DNA from 3 places in the Simplicispira sp. GW247-4R2A genome. Region 2 is predicted to be linked to each of the others. Evidence: predicted binding sites of a transcription regulator. Region 2 holds the regulator's gene; each other region holds the start of a gene.
The links. Region 2 encodes HrcA, which represses chaperone genes, less so after heat shock. Its sites were predicted from a motif close to TTAGCACTCNNNNNNNNNGAGTGCTAA; they were not measured.

Region 1: a site for HrcA is predicted at 2,748-2,774, ahead of AC07ZH_RS09465 (co-chaperone GroES). Genes of this name have one in related genera too.
Region 3: a site for HrcA is predicted at 3,089-3,115, ahead of rpoH (RNA polymerase sigma factor RpoH). Genes of this name have one in related genera too.

The regions. Positions count from the first base shown of each region.
Region 1 is NZ_JBWKZM010000011.1:70,872-75,566, forward strand. It holds gene AC07ZH_RS09455 (EAL domain-containing protein) at 1-745, opposite strand, end outside; gene AC07ZH_RS09460 (methyl-accepting chemotaxis protein) at 895-2,538, opposite strand; gene AC07ZH_RS09465 (co-chaperone GroES) at 2,861-3,151, shown strand; gene groL (chaperonin GroEL) at 3,236-4,695, shown strand, end outside.
Region 2 is NZ_JBWKZM010000003.1:53,536-58,230, forward strand. It holds gene AC07ZH_RS03230 (hypothetical protein) at 256-696, shown strand; gene AC07ZH_RS03235 (recombinase family protein) at 693-1,286, shown strand; gene hrcA (heat-inducible transcriptional repressor HrcA) at 1,291-2,301, shown strand; tRNA gene AC07ZH_RS03245 (tRNA-Ile) at 2,352-2,428, shown strand; gene AC07ZH_RS03250 (hypothetical protein) at 3,301-3,471, opposite strand; gene AC07ZH_RS03255 (hypothetical protein) at 3,458-3,670, opposite strand; gene AC07ZH_RS03260 (DUF5681 domain-containing protein) at 3,654-4,079, opposite strand; gene AC07ZH_RS03265 (hypothetical protein) at 4,101-4,529, opposite strand.
Region 3 is NZ_JBWKZM010000040.1:29,850-34,544, forward strand. It holds gene AC07ZH_RS19685 (D-amino acid dehydrogenase) at 1-1,171, opposite strand, end outside; gene AC07ZH_RS19690 (Lrp/AsnC ligand binding domain-containing protein) at 1,302-1,769, shown strand; gene rpoH (RNA polymerase sigma factor RpoH) at 2,123-3,058, opposite strand; gene cutA (divalent-cation tolerance protein CutA) at 3,284-3,616, shown strand; gene ftsY (signal recognition particle-docking protein FtsY) at 3,650-4,695, opposite strand, start outside.

The sequences.
Region 1 (4,695 bases), on a different contig from region 2:
TCACGCCCTGCGCGGCAGGCAGAATGTCCAGGGCGGGCCGCTGCTGGGGCCGCCCCAGGCCATACCCTTGACCCAGTGCGATGCCCAGATCGCGCACGACACGCAGCTCGGCTTGCGTTTCGATCCCCTCTGCGATAAGCGTCGAGCCAAAAATCTCTGCCAAATGCACCAGGCCTCGGAGGGTTTGCACTTTGACCGGGTTGGCCTCGACCCCTGCGATGAAGTACTTGTCGATCTTGACGTAGTCGGGCCGCAACTCTGCCCAGAGACGCAGGCTTGAATGGCCCTCGCCATAGTCATCCAGCGCAAATCGGACGCCGCAGGCACGGATCTGCGTTGCCGCATGGATCAGCCGTGAGATATCCATTGCGTGATCGTGCTCGGTGATCTCGATGACCAGGGAGGATGGAGACACGCCTGCCGCTTCCAGCGCCCATGCCACGCCCGCTGCGGTCAATCGATCGACCATCTCGACGACGGCGAATGCGCTCAAGTTCAAAAAAAGCAACCGACCCGCAAGGCTGCTCCAGGTGCGGATGCCTTCGTCAAGGCAGGCTTGTTCAAGGCGTACCAGCAGCCCTTGCTCTCGAGCAGCATGAAACAGTTCGTCCGGGTTGCGTATGGCATGGCCCGCAGGCAGACGGATCAGGCTCTCATGGGCCACAACCGCTCCGTTGTCCAGCCGGGCAATGGGCTGGTAGTGGGCCCGCAGCGTGTTTTCGTCGAGCAGACGGGAGATGGACATGGTGTGAGACCCAGGAGCCGATGGCACAGGTCCGCTCACAGGGGAAGGATGCGCGGGCCGATCTCTGACCCACGGTCCCGCAATCGCCTGTTCAGGCGCCCATGCGTTGGTTTGGCGGTATTGGTTCAGCATAAGAGCCTGTTTGCGTTCTAAGCACCGGCGCCGACCAGCAGCGCGCGTCGCCCAGCCGGCGGCAGCCTCACGGGCGCGTGCTCTGCCGGCTTGGGCAGCACAAAGCGGCCGACCAGCGCCGACAGGTCGTGCGCCTGGCCGAGCAGGCTCTCGGCCGCCGCGGCGGATTGCTCCACCAGCGCGGCGTTCTGCTGCGTCATCTGGTCCAGATGCGACATGGTCGCGTGGATGGCGGCGATGTCCTGGTTCTGCGCCTGGTTGGTGGCCTTGATCTCGGCCATGGCTTCGGCCGCGTGCGTGATCGACGCGACCACCCGCTCCATGGTGTGGCCGGCATCGCCCGCCAGACTGGTGCCGGCATCCACCTGCTGCACCGATTCCATGATGAGCGTCTTGATCTGGCGCGCCGCTTCCGCTGAGCGGTTCGCCAGGCGGCGCACTTCGCTGGCCACCACGGCAAAACCCCGCCCCTGCTCACCGGCATGCGCCGCCTCAATCGCTGCGTTCAGCGCGAGGAGATTGGTCTGGAACGCAATCGAGTCGATCACCCCGGTAATGTCGGCAATCTTTTGCGAGCTGCGGGAGATCTGCTGCATGGTGGACACCACGCGCGTGACCACGCCGCTGCCTTGCTGGGCTACGCTGGCGGCTTGCACGGCCAGTGCCTCTGTGCGCTGTGCAGTGTCGGCCGACTCCTGCACCTTGCGCGTGACGTACTCCAGCGACGAGGTGGTCTCCTGCAGGCGGGCGGCGGTCTGTTCCGTGCGGCTGGACAGATCCGCGTTGCCGTTGGCGATTTCCGCGGACGCCATGCGAACGCTCTGCACGGAGGCGCTCACCTGCTGCACCAGGGTGCGCAGCGCTCCCTGCATCGTGGCGAGCGATCCGAGCATGTGGCCCGTCTCGTCGCGCGCGTGGCCGACGATATCGTGGCGCAAGTCCAGGCCCGCGACGCGGTCGGCCGTGGCGCTGGCCAGGGCGATGGGCCGCGTGATGCTGCGCACCAGCCACAGCGCCAGCAGCGTGCCCAGCACCAGCGACAGTCCACCGAAGGCCAGCAGCGACAGGCGTGCGACTTTGCTCAGCTCCGCCACGCGCAATGCCGCCAAATCGATCGCTTGGCGCTGTGAGTGGGTAAGTTCGTCCAAGGCCTGCAGAAGGGCCCGAGAAGAGGGCAGGAAGCGCTCGGCGTAGACCTTGTTGATACGCGAAGTCAGGCCCGAATCGCGTGCGGCAACCAGTTCGGTGCGGGCCCGCAGAAAGCCCACCTCCATGCTGCGCACATGGTCCAGCCGCTGGGCATCGTCGTCGGTGCTGAGCTGCTTCCCAAGCTGCGCGATGAGGGTGTCGTACTGCCCCTGCGTCTGCGCGATGTCGGCTCCAAGGATTTCACCCACCTCGGGTTCGGAACTCAGGGCGACCGCCTTGTAGCGCTCGGAATTGATCGCCTGCAGCCGGTAAGCATCGGCCACGAGCCGTTCGTTCGCCACGCTGCGCTGCACCATGGCTTCGGTCGACTGGTTGATGCGGTAGAGCGACCAGATCCCGATGGCCGCGCCGACAAGGCTCAGGGCCAGGACGGCCAGGAAGACGGAGATCAAGCGGCGCCCCAGGGAGCCGGTAGCGGAAGGCGTGGGCGAGGAAGGCGCGTCGATGGACATGTCACAAGGTGCGAAAGGGAAAGGCCGCCGGATGGGCGGGGCATCGAATCGCCGCAGACGGTATTTGCGGCACTGCAACACACTGTGCGCTGCAAATGTGTCAGTTTGTTTTCAGTGGTGTGCCGACAAAAGTGCGGCGGCGTTCCCCAGCCGCCGCCATCGCAATCGCACAGCGCCAACCCTTGAAACCAGGCCAAATGCCCTTATCATTAGCACTCGTCCAATGCGAGTGCTAGCAACCTGCACGGACTGATATCACCGAGCGCCTGCCCTGCCAGGCGCTTTGCCTTCACGGCGCATTTTTTGAACCAGGAGTACTGCAATGAACCTTCGTCCCCTTGCTGACCGCGTGATCGTCAAACGCGTCGAGTCCGAAACCAAGACCGCTTCGGGCATCTACATTCCCGACAACGCCGCCGAGAAGCCCGACCAGGGCGAAGTGCTGGCGGTTGGCCCCGGCAAGAAGAACGACAAGGGCGAACTGGGCGCGATGAGCGTCAAGGTCGGCGACCGCGTCCTGTTCGGCAAGTACAGCGGCCAGACCGTCAAGGTCGATGGCGACGAGCTGCTGGTAATGAAGGAAGACGACTTGTTTGCAGTCGTCGAGAAGTAATTCAAACGCTATTTATTCGATAGCTACTAGCGATTACCAGATAAGCGCTAAGAACGTATTTAACCCATATTCAGGAGCTCCAACATGGCAGCAAAAGACGTAGTTTTCGGCGGCGAAGCCCGCGCACGCATGGTTGAAGGCGTGAACATTCTGGCCAACGCGGTCAAGACCACCCTGGGCCCCAAGGGCCGCAACGTGGTGCTCGAGCGCTCGTTCGGCGCCCCCACGGTGACCAAGGACGGTGTGTCCGTCGCCAAGGAAATCGAACTCAAGGACAAGCTGCAGAACATGGGCGCGCAGATGGTCAAGGAAGTCGCTTCCAAGACCTCTGACAACGCCGGCGACGGCACCACCACCGCCACCGTGCTGGCCCAGGCCATCGTGCGCGAAGGCATGAAGTACGTGGCCGCCGGCATGAACCCGATGGACCTGAAGCGCGGCATCGACAAGGCCGTCACGGCCCTGGTCGCCGAGCTGAAGAAGGCCTCCAAGGCCACCACCACCAGCAAGGAAATCGCCCAGGTCGGCTCCATCTCCGCCAACTCGGACGAATCCATCGGCAAGATCATTGCCGACGCCATGGACAAGGTTGGCAAGGAAGGCGTGATCACCGTGGAAGACGGCAAGAGCCTGGACAACGAGCTCGATGTCGTCGAAGGCATGCAGTTCGACCGCGGCTACCTCTCGCCCTACTTCATCAACAACCCCGAAAAGCAAGCCGCGATCCTGGACAACCCCTTCGTGCTGCTGTTCGACAAGAAGATCAGCAACATCCGCGACCTGCTGCCCACGCTGGAAGCCGTGGCCAAGGCCGGCCGTCCGCTGCTGATCATTGCCGAGGACGTCGAAGGCGAAGCCCTGGCCACGCTGGTGGTCAACACCATCCGCGGCATCCTGAAGGTCGTGGCTGTCAAGGCCCCTGGCTTTGGCGACCGCCGCAAGGCCATGCTGGAAGACATCGCCATCCTGACGGGCGGCAAGGTCATCGCTGAAGAAGTCGGCCTGACGCTTGAAAAAGTGCAGCTCACCGACCTGGGCCAGGCCAAGCGCGTCGAAGTGGGCAAGGAAAACACCATCATCATCGACGGCGAAGGCCAGGCTGCCGACATCGAAGCGCGCGTCAAGCAAGTGCGCGTGCAAATCGAAGAAGCCACCAGCGACTACGACCGCGAAAAGCTGCAAGAGCGCGTGGCCAAGCTGGCCGGCGGCGTGGCCGTGATCAAGGTTGGCGCTGCCACCGAAGTCGAAATGAAGGAAAAGAAGGCCCGCGTGGAAGACGCCCTGCACGCGACCCGCGCTGCCGTGGAAGAAGGCATTGTGGCTGGCGGCGGCGTGGCGCTGCTGCGTGCCAAGCAGGCTGCCGGCACGATCAAGGGCGACAACGCTGACCAGGAAGCCGGTATCAAGCTGGTGCTCAAGGCCATCGAAGCGCCTCTGCGCGAAATCGTCGCCAACGCCGGCGGCGAGCCGAGCGTGGTGGTCAACGCCGTGCTGGGTGGCAAGGGCAACTACGGCTTCAACGCCGCCAACGACACCTATGGCGA
Region 2 (4,695 bases):
GCCCCATGTTCAACCTGTCACGCGCCACGTTCCCCACGTCAAGGGGCACCATGTAACCAGCGCGCCTGCCTTTGCTTCCTGCTGCACTTGATTCATTACCGCTTTGTCGTTGCCGTCGAACATGCTCCGGCCAATGCCGCGAAGCGCTGCGCTTGAACTTCAGCCGGCCTTTGCTCGCCGCCATAAAAAACCGGTATTCATGGCCTCCGCTGCGTTCCTGGTGTGACAATTCCTCACGAATTGAGAGGCGAGAAAATGACCATGGAACGAAACAGATTCCCTCGTGAAGATACCTTTTTTGCCGACATAGGCAATATTGCCGCAGGCGTTTTCATCGGTGCCCTGGCCGCAATGTTTGCCTATGAGGGTGTGTCGGCTCTTCGCGCTGAGTACGCGCTGAATCAGCTTGCGCAGCAGGCACAGCAGGCCATGCGTGCTGATCGTGAACGTGTGAGAGTCGAGCAGGAAAACAGGGCTGTGCAGCAGCAGCAACAGCAGGCCCGGGCCCAGGCATTGCAGGATGCCCGCGATTTTGCCCAGACCCTGCAACGGGACCGCGAACAGCGCCGCGTGAATGCTTGGGCCGACTACTACCATCCGTCGCCGCCTTGCTTGGTCGATTCGGCCACCATGGCCTGTGCGAACGCGTACATGGCCGCCCGTAAACGCTTTGATGCACAGTACAAAGATCGGTGACCATCTTCGGTTACGCGCGTGTCTCCACGACTGAACAGAACACTGCTGCGCAGCTTGCCGCGTTCAAGCGTGCGGGCGTTGAAATAATCGTTGAGGAAAAACGCTCGGCCATAAAAGACCGACCACAGCTTGACGCGTTGCTATTGAAAATGCAGCGCGGCGATACGCTGACGGTCTACAAACTAGACCGGCTTGCGCGCTCCGTTGCGCATTTCGTCAAGGTCTTTGATCTGCTGCGCTCCAAGGGCTGCGGCTTCCGCTCGCTCACTGAATCCATCGAAACTGAGACGCCCCAAGGCCGCATGTTCCTGCACATGCTCAGTGCCTTCGCTGAGTTTGAACGCGAGCTAATCCGCGAAAGGTGCCACGCCGGGCAAGTGGCTGCGCGGGCGGCTGGAAAAACATGGGGGAGAAAACGAGCGCTGGATGATGAAACTACAGCGCAAATCGTGGCTGCGTGGCGCTCGGGCTGGTATGACCAGCGAACGCTGGCCGAAATGGCGGGCTGCTCAGTATCCTGCCTGCGGGACCATATACACCGGCATGAGGGTCGGGGCCGATGGTCCAAGAAACTTACGCCAGTAAAATGATTGCATGCTGGATGCGCGCGCCAAGTTGTTGCTCAAAGCGCTGGTCGAGCGCTATATCGAGGATGGACAGCCTGTCGGCTCCAGGACGCTCTCGCGTGCCAGTGGCCTGGAACTCTCGCCCGCCACGATTCGCAACGTCATGGCAGATCTGGAAGAGTTGGGCCTGATCGCCAGCCCGCACACGTCGGCAGGGCGTATCCCGACCGCCAAAGGCTACCGTCTGTTCGTGGACACCATGCTCACCGTGCAGCGCGATCGCATCACCCCGCATTCGCTGGCGGCCGAGCAGCCTCAGAAGGTCATTGCCAACGCGGCCAATCTTCTCTCCAGCCTGTCGCAATTCGTTGGCGTGGTGATGGCTCCGCGCCGCGCGTCGGTATTCAGGCACATCGAGTTTCTTCGTTTGTCGGAGCGCCGCGTGCTGGTGATCCTCGTTTCGCCCGAGGGAGATGTGCAGAACCGGGTGATTTTTGTCCAGAGCGACCTGTCGCAAACGCAGCTCACCGAGGCGGCCAACTACCTCAACAGCCACTACAGCGGGCTGGCCATGGAGCAGGTCCGCGAGAGTCTCAAAACCGAGGTGGCAATGCTGCAAGGGGAAATCGCCGATCTCATGCAGGCGGCGGTGCAGGTTGGGGGAGGCGCTGATGCGCAAGACGAAGTCGTCATCTCCGGCGAACGCAACCTGCTGGCCGTCAGTGATTTTTCCAAGGACATGGGTAACTTGCGGCGCGCCTTTGACATGTTTGAACAAAAAACGCAATTGCTGCGTCTTCTTGATGTGTCCTCCCAGGCCGAGGGCGTGCGCATTTTTATTGGCGGGGAAAGCCAGGTGGTTCCGTTTGAAGAACTGTCGGTGGTGAGTGCACCCTACGAGGTGGATGGGCAAGTGGTGGGCACCCTGGGTGTTATTGGGCCGATGCGCATGCCCTACGACAAGATGATCCAGATTGTTGATATCACCTCACGCTTGGTCTCGAATGCGCTCAGCCATCGAACCGAGAACAAATTCTGAGCCCCTACAATCGCCGATTGGTTTCAGGCGGCTGATTGCCGCACGAACGGGGGCCGTTAGCTCAGTTGGTTAGAGCAGAGGACTCATAATCCTTTGGTCGTAGGTTCAAGTCCTACACGGCCTACCAATACAGATAAGGAAACCCCGCTATTTAAAAGATAGCGGGGTTTTGCTTTTTCCGGGTCATGTAGCCACCATGTAGCCAGCGGTACCGGTTTTTGTACCGTGTAGCCAGCATGTAGCCACCAGCACCAGCCTGAATTTCGGGGCTGTGTGCGTCAAATGGGATGACGGCCTGCCCATGCTGAAAAAAGGTTCCCATTTCGCGGGTGTGCGCGTGAAGGGAACCAGCGGTCCTGAGAAAAGGTCAGTCGTGGCTATGCAAGGGCCCCCGGTCCACTATCCTTTTTTCTGGACGTTTAGAAAAACAAAGGGTCCATGCGGTCCTGATTTCATTGAGCGCCAGGCATTTGATGCCCCTACCCCCGCAACTCGCAGGCGCGTGCGTGACTTGGAGCGCAAAGGGGGTCGCACTTTGGGGGGTACCTTCTTTCGCGCAGGCGCGTGCGTGATGTGGAGCCCGTCTGCGCAAAGTTGCTCTGACGGTCTACGCCTCGCAGGCGCGTACTGTGCGGCATGTCCCAAAGTGGGGTTCTCGACGATTACCGGCTGTAGTCGCTCAGGCGCTGGCAGCCTCGCCCCCAATTTTGGGGAGACGGCCTATCTGGCTGTAGTCGCTCAGGCCGTCAGTTTGGGCAGTTGGGGAAAAGCCGGAAAAGCCCCTGTCCAGGTGCGCGGAAATTGCGCCGGAATCGTTCGGCTATTGTTGCGACATGAGCCGGCCTAGTTCCCCTCTGTCACGGGGAGAATGTCGGTTTAGGTGTTGCGCTTTTCGTTCGGCTATTGCGTCGGAAACTGCGAACTTATCGGGCAACAAAAAGCCCCATTGAAGGGGTTTGCAAGGGGCTTGAGATGGCAATGGCCGGTCTGTTTAGGTGCTCATACGAAAAGCTCCACAGCATCGCGCCAGCGGTACACCTCACGGCCACCACGGCGCAGGCGTTCCAGTTCGTCGGCTGGCGTGTCGTCGGGCACTACCGTGGGCAGTGGCTTCGCATGGTTGTCTGTCGTGCCTTCCAGCGCCAGCAAGCGGCGTTCAAGCGTTGCCATGCTGCACCTCGCACAGTGCAGCCTGTTGCGCCTTAGCAGCGGCGGCCCATTCATCGGGTGGCATCGTTGCGCCGATATGCAGCCAGCCACCCCGCACCCCGGCGGCCTGGGCGGCCTCTACGCTGTCAAACGCGCATGGGCCATGGGTGCGGTGCTGGCGCTGTTCCAGTCGCGCCAGTCGGTCAATCAGTCGCATCATGGCGGCCCTCCAGTGCGGTAATGCGGCGCGCCAGTTCGTCAACTTCGGCCACACGCGCCAGCGTACCAATCGCGCCCAGCAGGGCAGCACCTTGCCCCGGCGCAAGCTCACCAGCGGCCACGGCAGCCAGCACAGCGCGGCCTTGGTCTGTCAGGGCCCCATCGGGCAGAGTTAGCGCCTGCGGCTGTTCTGCGGCCTTCAGCGGGGCAATGGCGCGCTCCAACAAAAGGCGGGCGGCGGCAGTGTCGCCTTCCAATGCCTGCGCCATAAGCTTTGACAGCAATTCAGGCACGCGGTCTGCAATGGCGGCGCGCAGCTTTGCCACTTCACCAGTGCCAGCCGGGCGGCCTTTTGGGTTTCCAGACTGTCCCGGCTTCCACGCAGCGGCGGGCGGTTTTCTTGTTGCCATCGGTGTTCCTTTTCTGCTCAATCAAAGCAATGAAGCCTGGGCGGCGGGTGCGCTGGTGCACTCTGCGGTGGCGGGCGTGGAGTCGGACTCCAATTCTTCAAACTCCGCACACCATTCGCCTGCCAGGTCTTGCAGCGCCTGTAACTGGGTCACTTCATAGCTCAGGTCGGCATGGGCGTGGTCGCTGTGCTTTGCCATCCAATCGGCCAGGGCGTCGATACGGTCGCGCAGGCCCACCATGCGTCGCTGCAAGGTGGCGATGGTCTTTGCGGCCTGGGTGTCGCTGGCAACGACTCTGAAGTGCTCGCACGCCGCGCGCAACTGCCACGGATGCACCAGCACGGTTTGCGGCTCCTCGATTCCGTCTTGCTGGGTCAACATGATGGCGGCGCCGTGTTCGTCTCGCACCCATTCCGCGCTCAGGTGGTGGTGCGTCAATTTGTTGGTCATGGTGCTGTCTTTCAGTGTGCGGTGACGTGCTGGCGATTCAGCAGGCCAGTGAAAAGGTGCGCGGGCTTTGCTGTCAGTCGCTTGTAGCTGCCTTGGTCCATACCCTGCCTGCAAACTGCAATAGATGGCATCTCTAGATGGTTTCCGTGAGACGGTGTAGGCAGGG
Region 3 (4,695 bases), on a different contig from region 2:
CCGAGCCGCAGGCCATGGTCCATCCAAGGGTTCCGTGCCCGGTATTGAGCAGCAGGTTGGAATACGGCGTGGCGCCGACAATCGGTGTGCTGTCGGGGGTCATGGGGCGCAGACCCGTCCAGAATTCGGCTTTGGGCAAGTCGCCGCCGGGGAACAGGTCGCTCACCACCATCTCCAGCGTGGCGCGCCGACGCGGGTTGAGCGAGAGGTCAAAGCCCGCCAGCTCCGCCATTCCGCCGACGCGGATGCGGTTGTCGAAGCGCGTAACCGCGACCTTGTAGGTCTCGTCCAGTACGGTGGACTGCGGCGCCAGTTCGGGGTTCAGCAATGGAACCGTCAGCGAATAGCCCTTCACCGGGTACACCGGCAGCTTGAGCCCCAGTGGCTCCAAGAAGCCGCGTGAATAGCTGCCAAAGGCCAGCACGTAGCGGTCGGCCGTGAGCACTTCGCCGCCCACCCGCACGCCGGTGATGCGATTGCCTTCGGTGACCAGCCCCTCGACCGTTTGATCGAAGCGGAAATCGACTCCCAGGCCGCGCGCCAGTTTGGCCAGCGCTTGCGTGAACATGTGGCAGTCGCCTGTCTCGTCATTGGGCAGGCGAAGCCCACCGGTCAGGCGCTCGCGTGCCTGTGCCAATGCAGGCTCAACGGTGGTGAGCTGGTCGCGGTCCAGCAATTCGTACGGCACGCCGCATTCCTTCAGCACAGCCACGTCGCGCTGCACGGCATCGAGTTGGGCCTGCGTGCGAAAGAGCTGCAGCGTGCCCTGGCTGCGGTGCTCGTAGGCAATGCCGGTATCCGCACGCAACTGGCGCAGGCACGTGCGGCTGTACTCGGCGACGCGCATCATGCGTTCCTTGTTGATCGCGTAACGATCGGCGGAGCAGTTTTTCAGCATGGCGGCCATCCAGCGCAGCTGGAACAGGCTGCCGTCTGGGCGGATGGACAGTGGCGCGTGCTTCTGAAACATCCACTTCATCGCCTTGAACGGAATGCCGGGAGCCGCCCAAGGCGTGGAATAGCCAGGCGAAACCTGACCAGCGTTGGCGAAGCTGGTTTCTTGCGCCACGCTGCTCTGGCGGTCGAGCACCACCACCTCGGCGCCCGAACGGGCCAGGTAATACGCAGTCGTGGTACCGATCACGCCGCCACCGAGAACTATGACTTTCATCGCGCACTCCAAAATCAACAGGATTTATAGGAAGTTTATGGATGGCAGCGCCATAAATTTCACTTAAAAATGTGCCATTGGCCAGAATTTCGGCTGAAATAGAGGGCTGTTTTGTTGCCGGACGCTTCAAATGGCCGAACTCGATCGCATTGACCGGAAAATCCTCGACATCCTCCAGCGCCAGGGGCGTATTTCCATGACCGATCTGGCCGAGCAGATCGGCCTGTCTACGTCGCCGTGTTCCGAGCGGGTGCGGCGCATGGAGCGCGACAAGGTCATCACCGGCTACCACGCCCGCGTGGACCCCGCCGCGCTCGGCAAAACGCTGCTGGTGTTTGTGGAAATCACGCTGTCGTCCAAGTCGGGTGACGTGTTCGACAAGGTGCGCCAAGAGCTTTTGCACCTGCCCGAAGTGATGGAATGCCACCTGGTGTCCGGCAGCTTTGACTACCTTGTCAAGGCCCGGCTTGGCGGCATGAACGAATACCGCCATCTGCTCGGCGATATGCTGAAAAAGCTCCCCGTCACGGCCCAGTCCCACAGCTACGTGGTGATGGAGGAGGTAAAGGAGAGCCAGGTCCTGCCGATGGACCGCTGAATGCCGCGGGGCGCTGGGGCGGGCGGCTATTGGGCGGTGGTATGGCGCGTACGAATCACGTTGCCGAGCAACTAAGCATCCGCCTGCACGCGCCGTGCCAGACCTTCGGCGGTGGTGCCGGCGACCTGCCAGTTTTGCTGGAACAGCTTGCTTGAGCGTGCGGCTCGGCCAGCCCAGTGCGGTGCTGGCGTCCGCAGCGCGGGCCAGGGGCAGTACGGCCGCGAGCAGTGCTCCCGCGCCAGAGGTGAGCGCGGCGCGGCGCGAAGGGCATGCAGACATCAAAAGCCCCCACCACATGAAAAAGGCGCGCAACCGGTGAGGGTTGCGCGCCTTCTGATTCAAGTTGGTTGTGCTCAGGCGTACTCGGCCAGGCTTTTCTTCATTTTCTTCATGGCTGCGACTTCGATCTGGCGAATGCGCTCGGCGCTGACGCCGTATTCGGCCGCCAGTTCGTGCAGCGTCATGCCGCCTGAGCCGTCGTCGTTCACGTTCAGCCAGCGCTCTTCTACGATGCGCCGGCTGCGCTCGTCCAGACCAATCAGCGCAGTGGCAATGCCATCGCTTGCCAGGGCGTCGCGCTGGCGCGATTCGATCATGGCGGTGGGCTCGTGCGCGGCGTCCGCCAGGTAGGCGATCGGGCCGAAAGCCTGCTCGCCATCGTCCGATGGCGCCGGGTCGAGCAGCACGTCGCCGCCCGACATGCGGGTTTCCATCTCCATCACCTCTTCGCGTTTCACGTTCAGCTGCGACGCCATCTGGTCGATCTCGCGCTCCGACAAGGTATTGCGGTGCGTGTCGGCGTCTTCTGCGTCGGCCTTGAAACCTTGCTTCATCGAGCGCAGATTGAAGAACAACTTGCGCTGCGCCTTGGTGGTCGCCACCTTGACCATGCGCCAGTTCTTCAGGATGTACTCATGAATTTCGGCCTTGATCCAGTGCATGGCGTAGCTCACCAGGCGCACGCCCTGGTCGGGGTCGAAGCGCTTGACGGCTTTCATCAGCCCCACGTTGCCTTCCTGGATCAGGTCGCCGTGCGGCAGGCCATAGCCCAGGTACTGGCGCGAGATAGACACCACCAGGCGCAGATGCGACAACACCAACCGACCCGCGGCGTCCAGGTCGTTGTTCTCGCGCAGGCTGCGCGCAGCGGCCTGCTCCTCTTCGAGCGTCAGCAACGGCAGACGGTTGGTGGCGGAAATGTAGGCGTCCAGATTCCCCAGTGGCGGCACCAGCGCCCACGGGTTGGCCGGGGCCAGCGCGGTTGTTGCGGATCCAGAGGGGAGTTTCATTTCAGAATTCCTTTCGTCCATGGGCAAATATTAGCACTCTCTTAGAGGGACTGCTAACCGCCAAGTTCCCCAAATTGGTGTGGGACAAAACCGATAGTTGGAATTATGTTAAAAATACAGCCTTCCGCCTGATGGTATTGCGATGACAGCTATAAATACGATAGTGTCGCCCACCCGAATCACTGGCCTTGCGGTGTCAGCCTCGGCCCGCACAAAGAGCCTGGAATGAACCCGATCGACGCCACAGCCGAGTTGTGTGCCGTGACCACCACCGTCGCCAGCGCCGAAGACGCTCGGCGATTGGCGCAGGCGGTACTGGCGCAGCGCCTGGCTGCTTGCGTGCAGGTGGAGGCCGTGGTTTCGCACTACCGCTGGGCGGGCGTGCTGCGGGAAGAAGGCGAGCACCGGCTGGTGTGCAAGACGCTGCCGGCAGCAGTGCCGCAACTGCTGGGTTTGCTGCGCGCCCTGCACCCGTACGACTTGCCCGAACTGGTGGTGCAGAGGCTGCTGGCTACGGTGGAATATGCAGACTGGGTGCGGCGGGAGGTTGCTGCGTAGAGGCTTCCTGGGCCTGCTGTGCCTGCTGGACCTTCAGGTCAGCAGTGCCAGCGCAAACTCGCGCGCGCTGAAGGTCTCCAGGTCTTCGAGCTTCTCGCCTACGCCGATAAAGTACACCGGCAGCGGGCGCTCCTGCGCGATCGCCGCCAGCACGCCGCCCTTGGCGGTGCCGTCGAGCTTGGTGACGATGAGGCCGGTCAGCTGCAGCGCGTCGTCGAACGCGCGCACCTGGGCCAGCGCGTTCTGTCCGGTGTTGCCGTCAATCACCAGCAGCACTTCGTGCGGCGGCTGCCCCATGCCGGCGGCGCCGGGCGCGTTGCCGGCCTTGACGATGGTGCGCTTGATCTTGCGCAGCTCTTCCATCAGGTGCAGCTGGGTGGGTAGGCGCCCGGCCGTGTCGATCAGCACCACATCCTTGCGGCGCGCGCGGCCGGCGGTGACGGCGTCGTAGCTCACGGCGGCGGGGTCGCCGCCTTCCTGGCTGATGATTTCCACCGTGTTGCGGTCGGCCCAGACGCCGAGCTGCTCGCGCGCTGCCGCGCGGAAGGTGTCGGCCGCCGCCAGCAGCACGCTGGCGCCGGCCTGCGCCAGATGGCGCGTGAGCTTGCCGATGGAGGTCGTCTTGCCCGCGCCGTTGACGCCTGCCACCATGATGACCGTCGGCGTGAATTCGCCAATGACCAGGGGTTTCTCCAGCGGGCGCAGCAGTTCGGTGAGCGCATCGACCAGCAGCCCTTTGACGGCGGCGGGGTCGGTGGTGCGGGTGTCCTTCACCCGGCGCTTGAGGTCGGTCAGCAGGCGCTCGGTTGCCTTGACGCCGGTATCGGCCATCAGCAGGGCTTCTTCGAGCTCCTCGTACAGCGCCTCGTCGATGCGGGTTCCCGTAAAGACGGTGGCGATGCTGGCACTGGTTTTGCGCAGGCCGCCGCGCAACCTGTCCATCCAACCCATCCGGGGAGCGGAGGCCGGGGGCGCGGCATGGGGCGATTCAGGCGTTTGGGCGGCCGTAATGGCCGTAATGTGGGGGATTGCACTTTCGGCGAATAGACCGGTGGTCGCTTCGGGCGCGAAGGCGGGTG